One region of the Ruminococcus hominis genome, then DNA from elsewhere that is predicted to be linked to it. Evidence: riboswitches for the same ligand, from Rfam matches in the RefSeq annotation. Region 1 holds a riboswitch; the other holds the start of a gene.
What was found. Region 1 has a riboswitch for thiamine pyrophosphate ahead of thiS (sulfur carrier protein ThiS). Riboswitches for the same ligand answer to the same signal wherever they lie in the genome.
Positions count from the first base shown of each region.

Region 2: it holds a riboswitch for thiamine pyrophosphate, as region 1 does, so the genes downstream of both, thiW (energy coupling factor transporter S component ThiW) here and thiS (sulfur carrier protein ThiS) in region 1, are expected to answer to the same signal.

Region 1 is NZ_JACOPE010000001.1:800,373-809,800, reverse strand. It holds gene thiH (2-iminoacetate synthase ThiH) at 1-1,050, opposite strand, end outside; gene H8S40_RS03545 (thiazole synthase) at 1,063-1,836, opposite strand; gene thiF (sulfur carrier protein ThiS adenylyltransferase ThiF) at 1,914-2,561, opposite strand; gene thiS (sulfur carrier protein ThiS) at 2,568-2,765, opposite strand; TPP riboswitch at 2,931-3,036, opposite strand; gene H8S40_RS03530 (AAA family ATPase) at 3,070-4,992, opposite strand; gene H8S40_RS03525 (helix-turn-helix domain-containing protein) at 5,141-5,824, shown strand; gene H8S40_RS03520 (IS3 family transposase) at 5,857-6,786, shown strand; gene H8S40_RS03515 (amylosucrase) at 6,931-8,769, opposite strand; gene H8S40_RS03510 (alpha-galactosidase) at 8,804-9,428, opposite strand, start outside.
Region 2 is NZ_JACOPE010000001.1:164,724-174,151, forward strand. It holds gene kduI (5-dehydro-4-deoxy-D-glucuronate isomerase) at 1-74, shown strand, start outside; gene H8S40_RS00660 (gluconate 5-dehydrogenase) at 173-967, shown strand; gene thiC (phosphomethylpyrimidine synthase ThiC) at 1,126-2,436, opposite strand; gene thiW (energy coupling factor transporter S component ThiW) at 2,741-3,247, opposite strand; TPP riboswitch at 3,389-3,501, opposite strand; gene H8S40_RS00675 (hypothetical protein) at 3,679-4,578, shown strand; partial or broken gene H8S40_RS00680 (MerR family transcriptional regulator) at 4,632-4,778, shown strand; gene H8S40_RS00685 (YitT family protein) at 4,846-5,691, opposite strand; gene H8S40_RS00690 (leucine-rich repeat domain-containing protein) at 5,927-6,889, shown strand; gene H8S40_RS00695 (vWA domain-containing protein) at 6,907-8,235, shown strand; gene H8S40_RS00700 (ATP-binding protein) at 8,312-9,428, shown strand, end outside.

The DNA of each region.
Region 1 (9,428 bases):
TTTTGTTGCAGAAATACTTACCAGATTATCTCTGACACGTGCACACTCTCTCGTTGAAACTGTAATGCTTGCAAATGGCATAAACAGACGATATGCACAGACTACCTGTAAAAGCTGCGGCTCATGGACATCCATCGGATTGATTCTGTCATTATTAATAATCGGACGAAGTCTCGGACATGAAAATGCAATCTCTGCATGTGGATATTTTCGTTGTAAAAGGTATGCATGATATCCTGTTGCAAATGCATCTTTTCTGAAATCATCCAATCCAAGAAGTGCTCCGAAACCAACGCCTCGCATACCTCCTTTTAAAGCTCTCTCCTGTGCATTGACACGATATGGGAAGATTCTTTTATGTCCTGCCAGATGCAGCGTCTCATATTTATCCGAATTGTAGGTTTCCTGGAATACTGTAACATAATCCGCACCACATTCATGCAAATATGCATACTCATCCGAATTAACCGGATAGATTTCCAGACCGATTACTTTAAAATATTTTCTTGCAATCTTACAGGCTTCACCTATATATTCTACTGTAGATTTGCTACGGCTTTCTCCCGTAAGAATCAGAATTTCCTGTAATCCGGTTTCAGCGATCGCCGCCATTTCTTTTTCAATCTCCTGTGCATTTAATTGTGCACGGTTAATTTTGTTGTGACAGTTGAATCCACAATAAATACAATAATTCTCACAATAATTTGCAATATAGATCGGAGTAAACATATAAACACTATTTCCAAAATGTTTTCTTGTTTCCAGCTGTGCGGCCTGTGCGATTTCTTCCAGAAATGGTAACGCTGCCGGAGATAAAAGTGCCTTGAAATCTTCTGGTGTACGCTCCGAATGTGCAATCGCATTTTTTACATCTGCCGCTGTATATTTACTGTAATCATATTCCTCCATTGCACTTATTACCTGATCCATAATTTCCGAACCAATGTCTTCCATTCCCGGAAGATATGTCATATGATCAATTCTGTTTTTCTTCTGATCTTCCAGAATTTCTTCGCTTAAAATACTTTCATTAATATGTGTATTTTCCATCTTCACATCCCCCTAGTCTTCCAAAAATCCTGTCAGTGGTGAAGATGCACTTGCACCTCGTTCCAGTGTTCTTCCAAGTCCGGCAAGGTATGCACTTCTTCCGGCCTCAATTGCTTTCTTAAATGCCTCTGCCATCTCTGCAACATTTCCTGCTGTCGCAATTGCTGTATTCGCCATAACTGCAGCTGCTCCCATTTCCATTGCCTCGCAAGCCTGAGATGGACGTCCGATTCCTGCATCAACAATAATTGGCAGGTCAATCTCATCAATTAAAATCTGGATAAAATCTTTTGTACAAAGCCCTTTATTGGAACCGATTGGTGCTCCCAAAGGCATAATACACGCAGCTCCCGCATTGACAAGATCTCTTGCTGCATTCAAATCAGGATACATATACGGCATAACTACAAAGCCTTCCTTTGCCAGGATTTCTGTTGCTTTGATTGTCTCGTAATTATCTGGAAGAAGGTATTTTGAATCTCTTACAACCTCAATTTTCACAAAATTACCACATCCAACTTCTCTGGAAAGTCTTGCAATACGAACTGCCTCTTCTGCATTTCTTGCTCCGGAAGTATTCGGAAGAAGTGTTACATTTTCCGGAATATAATCCAGAATATTTGCAAGCCCACCTTCATTAGCACGACGGAGGGCAAGCGTGATAATCTCTGCCCCCGCTTTTTCTACACATGCTTTCACAAGATCCAATGAAAACTTTCCTGATCCTAAAATAAAACGCGAATTAAATTCTTTTCCGCCAAGTGTAAATGTATCCTTCTGATTCATGATTTAAGTCCTTCTTTCTATGTTATATTGTGATTTTTTAGAATAATCACCTTGTTTTTTAATCCCAAGATGCCCTTTTAGACATCCTCTTCTCCAAGAAGTAGGCGTGTGATCATATTTGCCTCATGCCCCGCACAGATTGCCACCCTTGGAGCCATCAATCCGTTTCCATAAGTCGGCTCTGTCACACGATCTCCACACAAGTAAAAATTTTTCATCATTCTCTTCGTACAAATCGTATTGCTACTCTCATAACCGGCCATTCCTGTTGCTGACACAAGCTTCTTTTCCGGAAAATATTCCAGAATTCCATTTACAAGCATCGCCTTTGCCTCTGGATTATCAAATGCCTCGCAGACAATCTGTGCATCCTCAAACAGCTCTTTCAGATTCGCTTCCGTCACCTTCACACAATCCGTGCGAATATCCAGATAAGGATTGATTTTCAAAAGCAACGATTTCAATGCATCTGTTTTTGGCATTCCTATATGCTCCATAAAATATTGCTGCCTGTTCAAATTTGTAATATCCACGACGTCAAAATCTATCAAATGTAAATGCCCTACACCGATTCTTGCAAGCGAATAAGCCACATTCGAGCCCAATCCGCCCAGTCCCGCTATTGTCACCTGTCCTTGCGACAATAATTTCTGCTTTTCCGGTGAATGTCGTTCATTCAGTGCCGCTTCAATTTCTTCTTTACTTAATATTTTTTCAGATGCCATTTGATATCAGCCCCCTCCTACAAATGTCACAACCTCCAGACGATCGCCGTCTTTGAGCATTGTATCCGAGTAACTATATTTTGGCAGAATCTCTTCATTCAATTCCACCGCAATCCTTTTTATCTGATAATTATTCTGTTCCAGATAATCTGCAACACTCATTTCAGATGCCAGTTGAATCTGTTTTCCATTTACTGTGATCATAACTGCTCCTTTCCTTATGAAATGAAAAAAGAGTTCATGAAAGAAATGTACCCGTGGTGGTGCACCCCTTCATGAACTCTTGTTCAATCTCAACTTATTCAATCTTCAATTATCAATTTTGCCTGATTATAAAGAAAGAGAGATACCAACAAATGTATCTCTCTAAAGTACTGCTTTATACATTCCTACGTTGGCATTATCCAAATCAGGTTATGGGTCGAAGTTCTCAACTTCCTCTCAGCCTGGTACACAAGCTCCCCGTGTTTTCTTCACATGCTTAGTATAAAAGCTTGTCTGGGAGATGTCAACCGTTTTCTCTCCATCTGATACAAGATTTTTTTCCACAATGTGCCAGTCCAATATAACACACTTCTCCGGTCATCTCTGCATCATATTGTTTTTCTTTGATCTGTTCCAGTGCCTTTTCTGCAAGCTTTTCTAAATCGTCTTTTTCATCTTTGGTATACTTAAATTCTAAAATTAGATTTGGATATCTGTCACGTTTTGCATAAAGACAGATATCACTTCTGCCTTCCCCGGTTTCCCGATTGCTTTTGATATCATAATCTTTTCTAAGAAATGCACACATCCCAAGTGTCATCATATGGTAACTATTCTCATCTTTCAGATCATGATAAGATGGCAATTCCAAAAGAACTCTCTGATACTCTTCTGCAAACCGTTCCATATCCTTTCTTTTAAGAGCATTTAACATCTTTTCCATCTGTCTCTCATCGATTTGCAGATGACATGCTGTTAATTCTTTGAACACTTTCCACACTTCCAGATTAGGAACCCGGAGTCTGTAATAATCCTCTTCGATTTCTCTTGTAATTGTTACAATCCCGGCATTTACAAGAAGTCCCCATAGATTTGCTTCGTCCATTTTTTCATAATAAGCCATCGAAAAATCTACTGTCACTTCTACTTCGCCTTCTGTGATCAAGGTCTCATATTCTTTCTCAAACGACCTTCCCTGTACTTCAAGTGCATTACGTAAAATACTGTTTTCGCTTGTATTAACCCAATAAGAATCCATCCTTCTTCTCGCCGCATAACACGATATTGACCATGGATTATATACATCCGTACTGCCAAAATGATATCCATCGTACATCTTTTTCAGCTCATCTGAAAATTCTGCTTTACAATAAGTAAGCAACTCTTTTACTTCTTGCTCTGTAAAACCAAAACAGTCATCATAATCTTCGTCCTGCACTGTGCAGACAACTAAATTATTAAGCCCTGAAAATATATTTTCCTTCGCAATTCTCTGAATCCCTGTCAGAATTGCCTTTTGAAGATAATCGTTTCCTTTCAGGGATGTTGCCAGAAAACGATTCAGCATAGCTCTTACTTCGTCATAATATCCTTCGGAATTTGCAGACATAAATGGAGTATCATATTCATCTAACAGCAAAAATACTTTTTCCCCATAATACGTGCTCAGTACCTGACAAAGAACAACAATTGAACGAATCAGATGATTTTCTATTTCTTTTCCAATGCTTTCCTGACATAAACTGTTATAAATCATATTAAATGTTTTCACCTGGAATTCTGACAGCCTTCCATCATTAACCATCTGATAAAAACGTTCATACTCCGCGCGCACAGTATCTTGCAATGCATAACACAAAGACTCTGCATCCCCCGCTTTCACGTTAAGGAACGACAAAAATACAACAGGATATCGATTCAGCTCCTTGTAGTGGTCAGATTTTGTAATCTTTGTTCCATAAAATAAATCGGAAGAATCTTTTGTACAGTCAAGAAATTCTGCCAGCATTGACATATTAAGTGTCTTACCGAATCTTCTCGGTCTTGTAATTAATGTAATCTGATACCAGGATTCTAAAAACTGTTCAATAAACTGTGTTTTATCCACATAATATGCCTGTTTTTCACGCAAATCACGAAAGTCCTGTACTCCTATTGCAAGTTTCGGTTTTTCCTCTTGTATATCTGCCACATTGTACAGAATGCTGTCTTCCTTTAGCATGTCACAATTTGCAACATAAATTGGTTTTCTTCCAAATAATTCATCTAAGGAACAGACTAACACCTCACTTATTCGTTCCAGTACTTCAAAATCCGGTGTCCGGTTTCCATTCTCATAATTGGTATAAGTCGATCTGGAAACCCCCAGTTTTTCTGCCGTCTGTACCTGAGTGTAGCCCCGAGATTTACGTAATTTCGTCAAATACTCACTAAATTTTGTTTTCATAGAATCACCGCTTTTTCTTTTAGTATACACTGCCATGTTTCATTATGCAACATTTTTTTATGTTTACATAAGAGAGCCAAATGGGGATGGTATGATTCCCCTTAAGTAGACAAGGTAAATAACCAAAATCTACTTAAGGGGGTTTTTTATGTCTAAATATTCAAAAGAAATAATTATAAAAGTATGTGAAGAATACTTATATGGAAACCTTTCAGAAATGGAATTATGTGATAAATATGGCATTCATTTCAAAAATGGCAATTCTATTATCACTGATTGGATTCCAAGATATCTTCAGGATGGAGTTGATGCATTTCTTCCTTCTAGTGGTAACAGAAATTATTTATCATCTGATAAGATTTCGGCGGTTGAAGATTATATTGCTGGAAAAGGTAGTTTAAGAACGATTGCTGCTCGATACGGAATTCCTTCAAAAGAAACACTTAGACGATGGGTTTTATTGTATAATGCTAATAGAAAACTTCGGGATTATAATCCTAAACGGGAGGTTTATATGGCAGAATCAAGAAAAAAAACAACCATTGAAGAACGTAAGAAAATCGTGGATTACTGTATTAATCACAACCACGATTATAAAGGAACAGCAAGTATTTATGGTGTTTCTTATAATCAGGTCTATTCTTGGGTAAGAAAGTATATTACACAAGGTGAAGAAGGATTAACTGATAGGCGAGGACAACATAAAACAGATGAAGAAGTAGATGAATTAGAACGCCTTCGTAGAGAAAATGCTCGCCTAAAAAGACAATTACAAGAAAAGGATATGTTGGCTGAATTATTAAAAAAAGTACAGGATTTCGAAAGGATGTGAGGCTTGGAAAACTCCGCTATGATTCAAAATTTATGGCAATAAAGTTTTTTTATGAAACAAAGAACTGGAGTATTAATTGGATGTGTAAGCAACTTGAAATATCAAGATCTGCCTACTATAAATGGTTGCATCGCGAGATTCCTGAACAAGAAGCAGAAAATATGAAATTGGCAGAACTTATAAAGGAGTATGACGAATGCTTTAATCATATCTTAGGATATAGAAGAATGACTTCATGGATTAACCATTTCAACCATACAAGCTATAATCCTAAACGAGTACATAGAATCATGAAAAAGTTAGGAATTCATTCTGCAATTAGAAGGAAAAAGAAGAACTATACTCCCTCGACACCAGAATCTGTTTCAGAAAATAAGTTAGGCAGAGATTTTTATGCGGATGCTCCTAATAAAAAGTGGACTACGGATGTGACTGAATTTAAAGTTCCAGGTACAAACAAAAAATTGTATTTGAGCGCAATACTTGATTTATATGACAGATATCCGGTTGCATATGTAATTGGCATACGAAATGACAGTAGGCTTGTGTTTAAAACCTTTGATAAAGCACTGGCTGCCAATCCTGAAGCAAGACCACTCTTTCATAGCGATAGAGGATTCCAATACACTAGTAAAATGTTTCAAAAAAAGCTCAACGAACATGAAATAGAACATTCTATGTCACGTGTTGGGCATTGTATAGATAATGGTCCAACGGAAGGGTTTTGGGGGATTATAAAAACGGAAATGTATCAAATGTACGAGATAACAGATGAGACATCATTAAGATTTGCAATATCAGATTACATTAAATTTTATAGTGAGAAACGACCTCAGGATAGGTATCATTGTAAAACCCCACTAGAAATAAGAACGGAAGCCCTTTCCACCGGACAACCAGTTGAATATTTAATTCCACGTAACAAACGAATTGAGAAATATAAAGAAAAATGGTGTGCATAGAAAAACGACCGCGCATTTCGTACGATCGTTCATCAGCACTTTATTTTAGTTATTTAACTTGTCTACTTGACAGGAATCAGATCAGGACGGGGTTTAGTGGCTTTTTTGCGAGCAAAAAAGCCACTAAACCCCGTCCCCATTGGTCTATTTCATCCAGACAAAATCATACCCCTTTAAAACCGGATCTTTCACTTCTATAATCTCACCATTCACCAGATTTCTGAAAATTCCTTCTTCCTGCATCCACGCTGTCTGCTCTCTCTCACTGAAATTAAACAGTGCTATGAAACGCTCGCCCTTATATTCTCTAAGTATTCCTAAAATGCTGTCATTGTGAACATCATAAGTATACACTTCCGCTTCCTGAGAAAAGATTTTTTCTTGTCTTCTAATCTGTTCCAGGAGGTTCAACATCTGGAATAATTGTCCCTGTACGGTAGAAAGATCTTTCCTCTTGTCCGCAAGTTTCCACTGAAAAGCACCTCTGTGGAGATACCGTGAATCAGATATTTTTTCAGGATTTTCTTTATAACTATAATCATTTACCTGTCCTAACTCATCTCCACTATAAAGCATCGGAATTCCCGACTGTGTCAACATATAAGCATGCAACATCAAATCTTCCTGTATCGCTATCTGCATTTTCTCTTTGTTGCCTTCAAATCCCGCTGCTTCAATTCCACACATAGACGCTGTCGTTCCGCAAAATCTTGCATCTTGTGTTACAGGATCGTCATTATATAATTCTCCGCGGCTGACACTTCCTTCTATCTTTCCTGTGAAATAATCATTCAGATAACGTTTATGAGAAGGCTCTTCCATTCCCCATTGCTTCATGGTATCAAAATCAAGTCCCCAGCCAATATCATCATGGCAACGAAGATAATTTAAAAATGTATATTGCTTCGGCAAACGACTTACAATGTCCATCTGCTTCTTCAAAAGCCGGATATCTCTTGTTGCAATACTGTTCCACGTTGTTGCCATTGTTGTAACATTATATAACATATGACATTCCGGTTTTTCGACTGTACCAAAATACGGTACCACTTTTTCCGGCTCCATAACAACTTCACCGAGCAGTATCACACTCGGGCAGACGATTTCCGCAATCATGCGCATCATTCTTACAATTGTATGTACTTCTTTCAGATTTCGACAGCTTGTTCCAAGTTCTTTCCAGATATATGGAACTGCATCAATTCGGATGATATCCATTCCTTGGTTTGCAAGGAAAAGGAAATTATACATCATCTCGTTAAATACTCTTGGATTGCGGTAATTTAAATCCCATTGATACGGATAAAATGTCGTAAGCACATAATGACCGATTTCCGGAAGCCATGTAAAGTTTCCAGGTGCTGTTGTCGGGAACACCTGTGGAACCGTTTCTTCATATCTTGCTGGAATCTCTCCGTTATCATAGAAGAAATACCGGCTCATATATTCCCCTTCACCGGCTCTTGCACGCTTTGCCCACTCATGTTCCTCTGAAGTATGATTCATCACAAAATCCATGCACACATTCATATCATTTTCATGACATTTTTCTGTCAATCTTGCCAGATCTTTCATCGTTCCCAGATCCGGCCTCACCTTCCTGAAATCTGCCACTGCATATCCGCCATCTGATTTTCCTTTCGGAGTATCTAAAAATGGCATAAGATGAATACAATTTACATTACACTCTTTTAAATATGGTAACTTTTTCTCTACACCTTTCAGATTGCCGGCAAAGTTGTCAATGTATAACATCATGCCAAGCATTTCTTTTTCTTTAAACCAGTCAGGATTCTTCTCTTTCTTAGCATCTCTCTTTTTTAATTCTGTGCCACGCTTTGAATAATAATCATACATCTGCTTACAAAGTTCTGCATACATTGCATCATTTCCATACAACTCCATGTAAAGCCAGCGCAGTTCATCCTGATGCTTTTCCATACGCTGCGTAAATATTTTTTCTATATTATTCACATTTCTCATCACTTTCTATTTCATTATCAACAATTTGATATATTTATTCCCTCACAAAACAATACTGATATGCCTGATATTCTCCCAATTCCACAGGCAATGGCATACCTCCATACATAAGTGCTGAGCCGGTATACCTTTTTCCACTCTTCTCTTCCCGATACACGGCTGCTTCTTCAAGTCCTTGAAGCTTAACATAATTTACTGTCATATTTCCGTGGATTGCCTGCATTACTATATTTAAAAGTACTTTGCTCTGCTCTTTTTCATCAGTATAAACATACTCCCATGCACAGATTTCTTCCTCTGTCGGATTAGATAAACGATAATATAATCCGTTCTGAATGATTGGCGCATAGCTTTTATATTCTGCAATCTGTTCTCTGATCTCCTGTTTCTCTTCTTCCGAAAGATTCATAAGATTCAGCTCATATCCAAAGGTTCCGGACATTGCCACAACTCCTCTTGTATGAAGCGGAGTTTTTCTTCCTGTCTGATGATTCGGAACAGCTGATACATGAGAGCCAACTACTGACACCGGATAACCAAAGGATGTTCCATACTGGATTTGTAGTCTGTCAATTGCATCTGTATTATCGCTGCACCAGATTTGCGGAGTATAATACATCATCCCTGCATCAAATCTTCCCCCTCCGCCGCTGCAGCCT
Region 2 (9,428 bases), 640 kb from region 1:
TTATCTGGGGAATGTGCGGAGAAAATCAGGACTACGGCGATATGGACAATATCGAGAATAAAGATTTGAGATAATAACAGAAGGGCTTTAAAAGCTCACGCATTTAATATACAAATAATAATCCTTAACATATAAACCCAATTATAAATAAGAAGAAAGAGAGGAATTTAACATGGTTAATTTTTCACTGGAAGGTAAAATTGCACTCGTAACAGGAGCATCTTATGGAATCGGATTTGGAATCGCATCTGCTTATGCAGAAGCAGGAGCAACAATCTGCTTTAATGATCTTAGTCAGGAAAAAGTAGATAAAGGAATTGCTGCATACAAAGAAATCGGTGTAGATGCACATGGATATGTATGTGATGTAACAGATGAAGCACAGGTTCAGGCAATGGTTGCTAAAATCAACGAAGAAGTTGGAATCATCGATATTCTTGTAAATAATGCAGGTATCATCATGAGAAAACCAATGCTTGAAATGGAAGCTGATGAGTTCAGAAAAGTAATCGATGTAGATTTGAATGCTCCATTCATCGTTTCTAAAGCAGTTATTCCGGGAATGAAAGAAAAAGGACACGGAAAAATTATCAACATCTGTTCTATGATGAGTGAGCTTGGACGTGAGACTGTATCTGCTTATGCAGCAGCAAAGGGTGGATTGAAAATGCTTACAAGAAATATCTGTTCTGAGTATGGTGAGTACAATATTCAGTGTAATGGTATCGGACCTGGATATATTGCAACACCACAGACAGCACCACTGCGTGAGAGACAGGCAGACGGAAGCAGACATCCATTTGACCAGTTCATCGTTGCTAAAACACCGGCTGCTCGTTGGGGAACACCGGAAGACCTTCAGGGACCGGCAGTATTCCTGGCATCTGATGCATCTGACTTCGTAAACGGACATATCTTGTATGTAGATGGCGGAATCCTTGCTTATATCGGCAAACAGCCACAATAAGAATTCTTTAAAATATCATAAATTGATAATATAGAAAAACAGCTCATTTTGTCTTGTTATGTACAAAATGAGCTGTTTTTTGTTCAAACACGAAAAAGTTAATTAAAATTAGAAGTTTTTAAGGTTTAACCTGAAAAACTGTTGAATAACAAATAGTTTTACAATATATCAATATATTCTCCGGCAAGTGCTTTGTTCATACTTCTGACAGCGCAGAATTTTCCACACATGCTGCAAGTGTCACTGTGATCATCTTCCGGTTTTCTGCTGTCGCGGATCGCTTTGGCAGTTTCAGGATCTAAAGCACATGCGTACTGAGCATCCCAGTCGAGAACGCGACGGGCATCGGCCATCTTGTCATCAATATCACGTGCACCAGGAATTCCTTTTGCAATATCGGCTGCATGAGCTGCAATCTTAGAAGCAATGATTCCCTGTTTTGTATCTTCTACATTTGGAAGAGCAAGGTGCTCAGCAGGAGTTACATAGCAGAGGAATGCAGCACCACTCATAGCAGCTACGGCACCACCGATGGCAGCTGTGATATGGTCATAACCAGGAGCAATGTCTGTTACAAGAGGTCCAAGTACATAGAAAGGAGCTCCCATACAGATGCTCTGCTGTACTTTCATATTGGCTGCAACCTGATCAAGCGGCACATGTCCAGGACCTTCTACCATAACCTGTACATTGTGATCCCAGGCACGTTTTGTAAGTTCTCCCAAACGAACAAGTTCTTCAATCTGGCATACATCTGTTGCATCTGCAAGACATCCAGGACGGCAGGCGTCGCCAAGAGAAATTGTTACATCATACTCTTCGCAGATATCAAGAATTTCATCATAGTATTCATAGAATGGGTTCTCTTCGCCTGTCATACTCATCCATGCAAATACAAGGCTTCCGCCACGGCTTACGATATTCATTTTTCTTTTATGTTTTTTAATCTGCTCGATTGTTTTTCTTGTAATTCCACAGTGAAGTGTGACGAAATCAACACCATCTTCTGCATGCATACGGATAACATCGATAAAATCATGAGCTGTAAGTGTTGCAAGGTCACGCTGATAGTGGATAACACTGTCATAAACAGGAACAGTTCCAATCATAACAGGACATTCGCTTGTCAGTTTGCGGCGGAAAGGCTGAGTATTTCCATGGCTTGAAAGATCCATGATTGCTTCGGCACCTAAATTTACCGCGCTCATTACTTTTTGCATTTCTACATCATAATCTTTACAGTCACGTGATACACCAAGATTGACATTGATTTTTGTGCGGAGCATACTTCCGACACCCTCAGCACTTAAGCAAGTATGGTTTTTATTTGCACAAATGGCAACCTTACCCTCAGCAACAAGTGTCATAAGTTTATCAACATCCATATGTTCTTTTTCAGCAACAAGTTTGATTTCAGGAGTGACAATTCCTTTGCGGGCTGCATCCATCTGGGTTGTGTAGTTTCTCATGTTATTTTGCCTCCAATCATTTTAATAAAAAAATAAATTATATTTATGACGTCAGCAAAATACGGACAGCGTACATGAAAGATGAAAGTCTGTAGTGATACAGATCGTTCATCGAAAAACCAACACGTCCAGTGAATGAGCATAGAAGAAATAAGAAAAAATATTTCTCTATGGATATGAAATATTTTTGCTAACGCCTACATCAGAGCAATCTGATGATATACAAAATCATAAAGCGATTTGCTTTTTTATAGCGGTACAAGGTGGTGTCCCCAATGTATCGCTTTTGGGTCAAACAAAAAAATTATGCTGTAGTGAGCTGTGACATCACTCCACTTTTCTGAAGGATTGAAATCAGGATAAATGCAAGAATACTTCCAGCCACAGTAGAAATAAGGAATGGTATTACATAAACGAACAGTCCTGCAGGTGCAGCACCCATAAGGAAACGGGCAACCGGGTAAGCTGCGATACCACCAAGAATACCGGTACCGATAGCTTCAGCAAGACAAGTCAGGCTTAAGACTTTACATTTTTTGTAAACCAGTCCACAGCACAATGCACCGACCATACTTCCAGGGAATGCCATAAGGCTTCCAAGACCAAGTATATTACGAAGCAGGCTTGCACAGAAAGCAATGCCAACTCCCCAACCAGGGCCAAGTGTAACAGCTGCAAGAATATTGACCATATGCTGAACCGGAGCACATTTACTTCCGGCAACGGGAACGCTCAAAAAACTTCCTACAACTGCAAGAGCAGTAAGAACTCCGGCAAGTGCTAATTTTTTTGTTTTATTTGTTTCATTCATAATCTGAGTCTCCTTTTCTTTTTCTTCGGAAATGCGTTTGTCATTTTGAAAAAATTGAGATGAAAAAAGGATCCTCACCTGAAGTGAAGATCCTACCAGCTGTCCGAAATAAAAGAAATGAGATGCGAGGGCATCTCAATCAATTACATGGTATACATTCCCTCCGTTGGCATTATCCAAATCAGGTTTAAGTGGGTCGAAACGGAATTACGTTTCCTCTCAGCCGGCTTTCGCCAGCTCCCCAGTGACAATATAAAATTGTTGTCTAGTGATATTATGCATCTATATGTATGAAATTGCAAGGGGAATCTTAAAAAATGGAAACTTTGAGTGAACAGTAACAATTTGAAAATTAATATATTATATTATATATTCTAAGTAGTAAGTGGAATATAGATTTCGCAGATAAATTGAAAGAGAGGAAGAATGTTATGAAAGAGCTTATATTATCTCAGCAATATGCGTTACTTGCGTTAAACGGACAGGAGAGCCTTCATCCAAGCGTGGCAAAAAATGCGGTGCTGCGTGCGGTTGCTGCGGCACAGGTGTTGGAAACAGAGTTTGGGAGAGATATAAATTCATTTTCAGAATTTTCTGCAGCATTACAGAAAGCAGTGCAGATAGCAAAGACTTTGAAGAAAAAAGAAACATCTCAGATTGAGCAAGAAGTGGTAAATGCTCTGAAAGCAGAAGAACTTTTAAAGGAAGTTCCGGATCTTCTGGGATGTGATATGGATTATGATACATCAGGTGTTGAACTGAAGGCATATCTTAGTGATGAGATAAGTTATGTTAGAATAAAAGAAGGCCTTCGTGCAGAGATTTTAGAGGATGGTCCAATTAGTTTGGAATATGCAGTCTTATTATGGCTTCTTCGTGAGAGTGGTTGTATTCATGATTTGTTTTCTGTATCAGAGCAGAGTCGTGTAGAAGAGCGTATGACAGAGGCTGCCACGCAGGATGAGCAGTATCGTACACTATGGGAAGCAGAGTTCCACAGTATTTTCGAAGGAGTTATGAATCGTTTTATAAAGACAAAGAGTAAGTTGTTCAAGAATCCATATTTAGAAGGTGTAAATCTTGCGTTCCCTTATCTTGATAGAAGGAAATCTGTATTTATAGATATGGTTATTTGGGGGACAAATGTAGCAGATAGAAGGGCTGCGGCAGTAGAATATCTGGATAAAAAAGGATTTACAGTAGAAGAAATAAGAATAGGCAGTGAGACATTGCTGAAAATAGGAAATATATATTATCGCATATTCCCAATGACAAAAACGGCGTATAAAGTACCGATTCAGGGAGTTAATCTGGTACCGGCATACTGGTAGTAAGAAAAGGGTATTGACATAACAAGTATGTGAATAGTGGAAAAGGTGAGCAGATGTCAAGACAGAGAAGTATGGAAGTAATAGAACAGGCGGAATATGTGACAATCGGAGAACTTGTGCGGCTTACGGCAGTACGCTACAGTACTTTGAAGTTCTATACGGAGGAAGGTATGCTGCCTTTTGAGCAGGCAGAAGAGAACGCCTATCTTAAAAGAGAACCAGCCCGACTCAAAATTTAAGTTGAGTCGGGCTGGTTCTCTTTTTACTTTACACACTATGAAATCCCTTACCAATAATCTCGCTTGTATTCGATATCAAGATAAAGGCTGTTGGCTGATTCTCCTTGATATAGTTACGAAGTTTAATTGCCTGAGGGCGGTTGAGTGCAGTGAAGATAATATATTTTTCATTTCCGGTAAATGCACCCTGGGCATCTACAACAGTTGCGCTGCGGTTTAGCTCATTTACAATGAAATCACAAATAGGTTGTGGATCATCGCATACAACATTAAAATATTTCGAAAGATTAAAGCTTTCAATAAAGTTGTCGATCATGAAAGAACGAACGGCAAGTCCGAGGAAGGAGTACAGTCCGGTTTTGATGTCAAATACAAAGCATCCGGCAACTGTGATCAGAATGTCGGATACGAGCAATGCTTTTCCGATATCGAAACTGCTGTATTTTTTAATAATCATAGCAATGATATCCGTCCCGCCACTTGATGAGCCGATATTAAAAAGAATGGCAGAGCCAAGTGCAGGGAGTGCGATTGCAAAGCAAAGTTCTAACATCGTCTGGTCTGTCAGAGGATGGGTCATTGGACAGACACGTTCTAAGACAGAAAGTGCAACAGAAAGCAGAATACTGCAGTAGGCAGTTTTTGCTGCAAATTTTTTACCCAGTACAAAAAATCCAAGTAACAGCAACAGCATATTCATGATAAATGAAAAATCACTGGCGGATATTTTCCCGGTTTTGGCAACCAGTACGGCAAGACCGGTGATACCACCAAAAGTAAAATTGTTTGTAAATTTGAAAAAATAAGTTCCAACTGCCATAATGAGTGTGCTGACAGTCAGTAAAGTAAAGTGTTTTAGCTTACTTATATTCATATGAATCCTCCTGAAATTTGCTTATGTTACCTATAAGAATTCAAAAGAAAATTCTTTTAATTACTGTTTATAAAATGCCATGTGAACAGTAATTTTTTTCCATATACCAACCGAATTGTAACGCGAGGATATTTATTTGTCAACGCAAAATAAAATCGTACAGATAAAAGTGCAGAAAAAGAAAAAAATTTTATGCTATAATAAGAAAAGTGAAAAATTTCGAGGGTGTAAAAGTATGAAAATAGAGTATCGAATTCAAAAAGATTATATAGAAATTGTCCGTTGCTATGGCGTGGATTCCTGCGTAACGCTTCCGGCACAAATTGACGGATATCCGGTAAAAAAAGTAGCTGCATACACATTTTCGGCGAGAAAATCACAGGAAGATGAGGATGTGCTTACGTATGAAAGTGAAGACGGTCTTCTGCTGGAAGAAAATAATAAATTGCTTGCGGGAGTAGATGTGGAGAAAGTTATCTTTCCAGAGACTGTTGAAGAAATCGGTAATTATATCTTTTATGGCTGTAAGGAATTGCGATATCTGGAATTTTCCAATACATTAATGAGTATAGGCAGTGGAGCATTTACCGGATGTGGCAAATTGAGTGGATTGAAAGTGCATATGAAGCGGGGAGAGAAATCTTGTGTAAAAGAGATTCTTGGAGATTTGTGGCAGCGGATAGATGTTACTTTTATATATGAAGAAGCAGGGAAAGAGGCAAGATTAGTATTCCCGGAACATTATGAGGAAGCGGTGGAAAATACACCGGCAAGAATTTTGTTTACACAACATCATGGAACGGGCAATAATTATCGACAGTGTTTCTATAATAAGGAAATGGATTATCGAAAATATGATGAGTTGTTTGTTTTGGCAAAAGCACAGGATAAACAAGAAGTATTGGTCGATATGGTGTTTAACAGGTTAGAATATCCGTATGATTTGACAGATAAAAACAAAGATGAGTATAAAGATTATATGTTGGAACATTTTGCAAAGTGGTCAGAGATTTTAGTGGAGCAAGATGCGATTGAACGATTGCAATTTTTGAGTAAACAAAATCTTTGGAGCCGGGAGATGTTGGACATAGCTATTATGGAAGCCTCTGAAAAAAAGAGGGGAGAAACATTAAGCTTTCTTATGAACGAAAAACAGAGCTTGTATCCGGAGCGGAAGAAGAAAACGTTTGAATTATAAAAGAGGAGGGGATGCAGATGGACAATCAAGGATTAGGAACGCTGGATGCGACCGGTGAACTTGCTGAACAATTAGAGCGGATCGGGACACAAATTTTGAATGCATCCCGTGCAGAATTATATTTCGGTATGCGTTTTTTGGATGTGGCTTTAAGCAGTTTTGATTATCAGATGAATACGGAGGTTGCACCATTTGGAACGGACGGAAGAAGTATCTTTTATCATCCGCAATTATTGGGTGGAATGTACCGAAGAAATCGAATTCAGGTTAATCGGGGATATTTGCATATGGTATATCATTGCATTTTTCGTCATATCGTAAAACCTGTAAATGGAAATGTGTGGGAGCTAAGCTGTGATATTGCGGTAGAACATCTGGTGGATGCCAATTATCACAGATCGGTGAGGGCGTCTAAGAGTTTGCTGCGGCGTGAAACATATAGGCGGTTGGAGCAGGAAACAAATGGAAAAGTGCTGAATGCGGAACGCATTTTCAAGATTCTGCAAAGCTGGAGTCTCGGAGAAAAGGAACGGGAGAAATTAGAACAGGAATTTTATGTGGACGATCATCGATATTGGGAGAGTCAGAAACCAAACCGACAGCCAGATCCAATATTGAATCAGAAGTGGCAGGACATCAATGAACAAATGGAAACAGATTTGGAGACATTTTCTAAAGAAGCATCACAAGAAAATGGTGATTTCATTGGACAGATAAAAATAGAGAATAGAGAACGGCATGACTACAAATCATTTCTTAGAAAGTTTTCTGTGTTTAGGGAAGAAATGGGAATCGACCCGGATTCTTTTGATTATAATTTTTATAGTTATGGATTATCATTATATGGAAACATGCCTTTGATAGAACCGCAGGAAACAAAAGAAGTAAAGAAAATAGAAGAGTTTGCGATTGTTATAGATACTTCCATGTCGTGCTCCGGTGAACTGGTACAAAAATTTCTGGAGGAGACGTATAGCGTTCTGAAGGAAAATGAAAGTTTTTTTAAGAAAATAAATGTGCATATTATTCAGTGTGATGAGCAGGTGCATTCTGACTGTAAGATTACAAGTGAAGAGGAATTAAAAGAATACATGGAACATATGGAATTGTATGGTCAGGGAGGGACAGACTTTCGTCCGGCATTTGAATATGTGGAGCAGCTGGTCAGGGAAAAAGAGTTTCATGACTTGCGTGGATTGATATATTTTACAGATGGGTACGGCATTTATCCAAATAGAATGCCGCCATTTAAAACAGCATTTGTTTTTATGCAGGAAGATTATACAGATGTAGATGTTCCTGTGTGGGCAATCAAACTAATATTAAGTGAGGATGAATTAGGATAAGTTTCTATCGTATCAGTAGTTACATTGGCTGATTTGATAGAAATAAAGTAAGAGGAAGTATAGAAGGGAACATAAAATGGATATAAAGCGTGCGAAACAGGAAATCAAAGATTCTATAGAAGCGTATTTGACGAAGGATGAGTTTGGAGCATATCGGATTCCGGCTATCCGTCAAAGACCGGTACTTCTGATGGGACCTCCTGGGATTGGTAAAACACAGATTATGGAACAAATTGCAAAGGAATGTAAAATTGGTTTGGTTGCATATACAATTACGCATCATACAAGGCAAAGTGCAGTCGGATTACCATTTATCAAAGAAAAAATATATGGCGGACAGACTTATTCGGTAACAGAATATACGATGAGTGAAATTATTGCGTCAGTGTATGAGAAAATCGAACAGACGGGAATCAAAGAAGGAATTCTGTTTATTGATGAGATTAACTGTGTGTCAGAAACACTGGCACCGACAATGCTTCAATTTTTACAAGGAAAAACATTTGGAAATCAGAAAATTCCGCAAGGCTGGATTATTGTGGCAGCAGGAAATCCACCGGAGTACAACAAGTCAGTTAGAGAATTTGACATTGTTACATTAGACCGAATTAAAAAAATCAATGTAGAGGCAAATTTGGATGTATGGAAAGAATATGCGTATAAGCAGGGCATTCATCCGGCAGTGATATCATATCTGGAGCTGCGTAAACAGAATTTTTACCGGATTGAGACAACAGTAGACGGCAAAGCATTTGCTACGGCGAGAGGCTGGGAAGATTTGTCACAGCTTATACAGACTTACGAAGTGCTTGGAAAAACAATAGACAGGGATGTCATTGCCCAGTATATTCAGCATAAAATGATTGCAAAAGATTTTGCAAATTATCTGGAACTTTTCTATAAATATAGGAAAGATTATGGAGTGGAAGATATTCTGGAAGGAAAATGGAATACCGCAACGTTACAGAAAATCAAGGCGGCTCCGTTTGATGAGCATTTGAGTGTAGTGAGTCTGTTAAATGGTAAAGCAAGTGAAATGTTCCAGAAAAGTTTCCTGGAGGATGCATATGTTTCAAAAGTATACGAATATTTATTGATTTATAAAGAAAATCTGGAATCTATGCGCCCAGAAGATATCTGGCATCAGGCAGAACGCGATTATCAGGAACAGATACGAAAAGAATTATTGAGCC